2 linked regions of the Formosa agariphila KMM 3901 genome follow. The protein of the gene in region 2 interacts with the protein of the main gene of each other region in a pairwise test. Links are inferred from orthologs where the notes say so. Each region holds a gene or a part of one and is shown on either strand. Other genes may lie near its edges.

Region 1 (3,306 bases), 1.9 Mb from region 2 along the record:
GAGAACAAAGCCATAGACACGGCTGGAATCACTTCCATAAGTCCGATAATTCCAAGCGACAACGGATTTTTAGTAATGCTATACACCTCCCATTCTATAACAATAAATTGCATAGACCAGGCGAATACCATAGCAAAACGGACTAATAAAAATATATTGAATTCTTTGTACCTTAAAGCTGCGTACGGGTCTTTCTGTTTCATAATCTATTTGAAGAGGAAACAAATGTACAAAAGTGACCGTTTTAAAAAATTCTGATAATCATTTTAATTCTTACAAATTTCATTCACGTAATTATCCAACTCTAAATGAAACAAGGTTCCGGTAATTAAATCGTATATATCTCTGAGCTCCAAAGCATTTATTGCCAAATCGACTTGGCTAAACGGGGTTTTTAACAACATTGATCGACTACGGTCTTTGTTTTTACAGCAAGCACAAGGATTTTCGGATTGCACAAATCTAATCTGTTTCTGAAACTGAACAATTTCGCGATAGGTAAGGTAAAATCCCATATCCCGAAAAATTATCTGAATTTTAGGAGACTGTTTTTTAGGCGTGTTTTCCTTCCAAATAAAGGAAACACCATAGGCATTATGGTATATTTTATTGATGTCTTGATCCATAGTGATTACTTTTCAACCACTAAAATACTTATTATTTATAATTAATCTAAATAAATATAATATTTATTTTATATCTCTAAGCTTCAATTGCAGACTTGTTACACCATTCCAATGGTTTTCATCTATAGAGTACACAATGCTAAACGGTACTTTTGTAGAGACTACATCTATCTTTTTTCCCAATCCAAATCCAATACACACAATAGGATTTACGTTGGGTTGCTTCACGGTTATCCGTAAATGATCTTCTTCTTTCCCAACACATTTCCCATATCCAGTATCTACCACATCCTCAGTCATAAAAACCGGCATCATATTCCCAGGACCAAAGGGTGCAAACTGCTTTAAAATACGATAGAATTTAGGCGTTATATTTTCTAAAGCAATATTCGCTTCAATTTTAATTTCTGGAGAGAGTAATTTCGGATCGATTGTATTAGACACCACATTCTCGAAAGCCTGTTTAAAAGCGTCGTAATTTTCAGGATGCAATGTTAATCCTGCTGCGTATTTATGTCCACCAAATTGTTCGATATGTTCGCTACATGCCTCTAAGGCATTATACACATCGAAACCAATAACAGATCGTGCAGAAGCGGCCAATTTCTCACCACTTTTTGTAAATACTAATGTGGGTCTGTAGTAGGTTTCTATAAGCCGAGATGCCACAATACCAATAACACCTTTGTGCCAATCTTCCTGAAACACTACAGAGGTATAGCGTTCTTGTTCATTGCGCTCTTCAATCTGGTTTAAAGCTTGAATCGTGATTTCTTTATCGGTTTCTCGACGGTCTAAATTAAAACTTTCAATCTCGGCAGCATACGTTTCTGCTTGCTTTTCGTCCATTTCTGTAAGCAATTGCACAGCATATGTACCATGTTTCATACGTCCAGCAGCGTTAATTCTTGGTGCAACAATAAAGACCACATCGGTTATAGTGAATACGGTTTTATCTACCTGATTTAAAATGGCTTTAATACCTGGTCTCGGATTCTCATTAATAATTTGAAGTCCGTAATAGGCCAAAATTCTATTTTCACCAGTAATAGGCACAATATCCGCTCCAATTGCGGTAGCTACTAAATCTAGATATTCACCTGAATCTTCAATGGTAAATCCTTGCTTAGACGATAAGGCCTGAATGAGTTTAAACCCAACCCCACAACCGCATAATTCTTTATATGGATACTCACAATCTTCCCGTTTAGGATCCAGAACTGCGGCGGCATCTGGAATAGCATCGCCTGGTCTGTGGTGATCGCAAATAATAAAATCGATGCCTTTTTCTTTGGCATAGGCCACTTTATCGATTGCTTTTATACCACAGTCTAACGCCACTATAAGTGTAAAATCGTTATCGTGAGCAAAGTCAATGCCTTTATAAGACACACCATAACCTTCGTCGTAACGATCCGGAATATAGGTGACTACATTCTCCTGACGTGTTCGTAAATACGAACTCATTAACGCCACAGACGTGGTACCATCGACATCATAATCGCCATACACCATAATATTCTCGCCAGCTTCTAAAGCTTGTTCAATACGCGCCACAGCTTTGTCCATATCTTTCATTAAGAACGGATCGTGCAATTCGCTAAGATCGGGTCTAAAGAATGATTTTGCCTCATCGAACGTCTCAATGCCACGCTGTATTAACAACGACGCAGTAAGTTTGTCTACATGAAGTGCCTCCTGTAACGTTTTAACTTTATAAGATTCTGGTTTTGGTTTTATGGTCCAACGCATAGCTTGTAATCCGAAATAATTTATTTAATATGAAAATGAGATTTAACTTTTACCTCAGCAAAACGACGAAACATTTCCATAACCCCGCAGTATTTATCGACCGATAAGTCTACTGCTCTATTAATTTTAGTTTCGTTTAAATCTGTTCCGTAAAAATGATAATCTACAGTAACTAGATGGTAATATTTTGGGTGTTCTTCGGTTAAATGCCCTTCAATAACAATTTTAAAATCGTCTATCTCAACCTTCATTTTTTCTAACATTGGCGTAATATCTACCCCAGAACAACCAGCAAGAGCAGTTAGCATTAAGGCTTTCGGACGTAAGCCATCTCCTTTACCGCCATTATCTTCGCCTAAATCAATCATAACCGATTTACCGCTAGGGTTATCAGATTCAAATTGTACATTTTTTTTCCATTGTGTGGTCACCAAATGAGTCATAATTCCGTATTTTTTCGTTAATTGATAGTTCAAAAATACGACTAAAATTCAGAATAAAATGCCACTAATAACACCATTATCTCCCGACCACGACCAAGAAACTCAAGATTTAGCAACCTTTTTTAACGAAACATTGGGCTTCTGTCCGAACTCGGTTTTAACCATGCAACGCCGGCCAGCCATAAGCAAAGCCTTCATTAATTTAAACAAAGCTGTGATGGCCAACGAAGGTCGCGTAACTTCCGCTTTAAAACGCTTAATTGCTTGGGTTAGCAGTAATGCCACTGGCTGTCGCTATTGCCAAGCACACGCCATTCGTGCCGCAGAGCGCTACGGGGCAGAACAAGAGCAACTCGATAACGTTTGGGATTATCGCACCCACCCCGCATTTAGCGAGGCCGAACGTGTGGCTTTAGATTTTAGTTTGGCCGCATCTCAAGTACCAAATGCCGTAGACGACACTTTAAAAAAGCGATTGAACACCT
Region 2 (3,333 bases):
ATTAATTAAGAAGTTCGGAAAGTACGTATGTGCTCCACGCATTTGTTCAAATACATATTCCATATCTCTATACGTCATGCCTTCCTTTAACATCTCGTATTGATACATCCATAAGTCGTAAGAAGCTTGGTCTGCTTCATCCAAATTATCATAATCAAATGTTTCTTTTAACGTTTTGGCACTTTCGGCATACCAAGCGAGTTTTCTATCTTCCGCTTCTTTACTCATGTCGTCGATTTTATCATTTAAATCTTTTCGACCTAGAGAAGTTAAGTGCATCGGACTCATTTGAAGTAACTCTTCGTACTTCACATCAAACCATGCATTCAGTTCTGCTTTCTGACTAACGACAGCTTTTGGTTCTTCTTTGCAGGAAGCAAATACTAGTAGAAAAAATAAAACCGGCAGTGCGATTTTTGTAATGTTACATGTTTTCATAAAATGTATATCAAGTTAAATTAGGTTTAGGCTAAATATAGCTAATTAAATGAAGTGAAAGCAAATATGGGCTCGATAGTCAATTTCCATATCTAAATCTGATTAAAATGAAAAAAAAGCAACTGGAATTTGTGTAAAACTTAAAAATTGAAGACCTAATTATTCGTTAATAACTCCTGATAACTCTACTTCTTTTTACTCCGTAAAAGTTATATTTTGCGGACTCTTATTTAAGGAAAGAAAATGAAAGTTTGTATAGCCGAAAAGCCAAGTGTAGCCCGTGAAATTGCGTCTGTTTTAGGTGCGAATACCAAACACGATGGATATTACGAAGGTAATGGCTACGCGGTAACTTACACTTTTGGGCATTTATGTACATTGTTTGAACCAAACGACTATAAACCACACTGGAAAAGTTGGGATTTAAACAATTTACCCATGCTTCCCGAGAAGTTTAAAACCAAAGTGACTTCGGATTCCGGAATTCAGAAGCAATTTAATATTGTAAAAGGATTATTTGACAGAGCCGATGTGGTTATAAACTGCGGGGATGCTGGTCAAGAGGGAGAATTAATACAACGTTGGGTTTTAGACCAAGCAGAGTATAAAGGTAAGGTAGAACGCTTATGGATTTCGTCCTTAACCACAGAAGCCATAAAAGAAGGTTTCGAGCATTTAAAACCGTCTGAACAATACGATAATTTGTATTACGCTGGGTTTTCTAGAGCGATTGGCGACTGGTTATTAGGAATGAATGCGACGCGTTTATACACCGTTAAACATGGTGGTTACAAGCAAGTGTTGTCTATTGGTCGCGTGCAAACACCAACTTTGGCTATGGTTGTAAATCGGTTTAAAGAGATTGAAAATTTTAAGCCACAACCATATTGGGAGTTACAAACCATGTATCGGGACACCTTATTTAGTTATGAAGAAGGGCGTTTTTTAAAGATGGAAGATGGTGAGTTACTCGCCAATAAAGTTAAAGAAGACGATTTTGAAATTGTTTCGATTACCAAAAAGAAAGGCACAGAATATGCGCCTAAATTATTCGATTTAACAGGATTACAGGTATATTGTAATACGAAATTTGGATTTTCGGCAGATGAAACTTTAAAAATCGTTCAGAAGCTGTACGAGCAAAAGGTGGTGACCTATCCTAGAGTAGATACCACGTTCTTACCGAACGACGTGTATCCAAAAGTACATGGCATTCTTCAGAAATTAACAAAATACAACACCTTAACCGAACCGCTTTTAGGCAAGAAAATTAAGAAATCGGCTAAAGTATTCAACGATAAAAAAGTAACCGATCACCACGCTATTATCCCAACGGGAATTCAGATTAATTTACAATACAATCAGCAACAGGTTTACGACATTATAGTAAAGCGATTTATTGCTGTGTTTTACGATGATTGTTCGGTATCTAATACCACGGTAATTGGTAAAGCGGCCGAAGTAAATTTTAAAACCACTGGAAAAGAAATTCTTAAAAAAGGGTGGCGTGTTGTATTTGAATCTCCTGATAAAGAGAAAAAAGAATCAGGTATTTTACCCACGTTTGTTAAAGGTGAAAAAGGACCTCATGAACCCTCGTTTTTAGAAAAGCAAACCAAACCACCAAATCAATTTACGGAAGCTTCCCTCCTACGTGCTATGGAAACGGCAGGTAAGCAAGTAGACGATGATGATTTGCGCGAGCTCATGAAGGAAAATGGTATTGGAAGACCGTCTACACGAGCCAATATTATTGAAACCTTATTCCGAAGAAAATACATTGTCCGTAATAAAAAACAATTACTGCCTACTACAACTGGAATACAGTTGATAGATATCATTCAGAACGATTTATTAAAATCTGCAGAACTGACAGGATTGTGGGAAAAGCAATTAAAAGATATAGAAAAAGGCGAATACAATGCGGGAACGTTTATAAATAACATGAAACGCATGGTTGACGAGTTGGTGTACGAAGTACGTAGTGAAACCAAACGTGCCAATATCTCTTATGAAGCAAATGCCGAAAAAAAGACAGCCAAAGCTGAAACGAAGAAACAGGCAGGTATTTTATCTGAGAACTGTCCGAAATGTAAACAAGGCAACCTGATAAAAGGAAAATCGGCTTACGGTTGTAGCGCATTTAAATCGGGTTGTAAATTCGTATTACCATTCAGTTTTAGCGATAAAAAGATTTCTGAAAAACAATATATCCGTTTACTTCAAAAAGGATCTACTGTCAACCTAAAAGGATTCAAAACTGAGCAAGGTACTGTTGAAGGTTTGTTGCGATTTGACGACGATTTTAAACTGGTTTTAGAACCTAAAGTCGCCGTTAAAAAAGAAACAAAAACAGAAGTTCCTGATACTTTAACGTGTCCGAAATGCAAGCAAGGCACAGTTATGAAAGGCAAGACCGCTTATGGTTGTAGTGCTTATAAATCGGGTTGCGATTTTAAAGTTACTTTTGATACGATTAGAGAAAAATCGGCTGGAGAAAAACTTACAAAAGCATTGGTATTTAAAATATTAAACGCATCGATTTAAAGTTATGCATCAACACTTTAAAATATATAAACCTTATGGCTATTTAAGTCAGTTTATAAACAACGGACAAAAACAGCATCGTAAAAAGTTGCTTGGTGAGTTGGGAGAATTCCCTGAAGGCACTATGTCTATTGGGCGTTTAGATGAAAAATCTGAAGGGCTTTTATTACTCACTACCGATGGTAAAATGAGTGATTTTGTAAACAGCTCGAAAGTAGATAAAGAGTACTATGCCCAAGTAGATGGCGACATAACCGAAGCGGCTATTAAAGCTTTACAAAATGGTGTTGAAATAGGATTAAACGGCACCAAATACACTACCAAACCTTGCCCTGCTTTTAAGTTAGA

The links.
Region 1: the proteins of BN863_RS08320 (region 2) and recJ interact in binary tests that used the Escherichia coli proteins (3 or more experiments, as listed by UniProt). The link is inferred for Formosa agariphila KMM 3901 from one-to-one orthologs.

Annotation. Positions count from the first base shown.
Region 1 is NZ_HG315671.1:58,004-61,309, reverse strand. What follows is about bases 35-3,002. They hold recJ (single-stranded-DNA-specific exonuclease RecJ), read right to left. Parts: upstream 2,379-3,002; coding sequence 690-2,378; downstream 35-689. Other genes in these bases: BN863_RS00260 (carboxymuconolactone decarboxylase family protein), read left to right, coding at 2,880-3,002; BN863_RS00265 (OsmC family protein), read right to left, coding at 2,399-2,821; BN863_RS00275 (hypothetical protein), read right to left, coding at 267-626; BN863_RS00280 (MFS transporter), read right to left, coding at 35-203. Outside these bases: more of BN863_RS00280, read right to left, coding at 1-34; more of BN863_RS00260, read left to right, coding at 3,003-3,306. UniProt on the Escherichia coli protein: Single-stranded-DNA-specific exonuclease.
Region 2 is NZ_HG315671.1:1,918,610-1,921,942, forward strand. The notes cover bases 339-3,333. They hold BN863_RS08320 (type IA DNA topoisomerase), read left to right. Parts: upstream 339-681; coding sequence 682-2,985; downstream 2,986-3,333. Other genes in these bases: BN863_RS08315 (DUF885 domain-containing protein), read right to left, coding at 339-438; BN863_RS08325 (pseudouridine synthase), read left to right, coding at 2,990-3,333. In the rest of the region: more of BN863_RS08315, read right to left, coding at 1-338.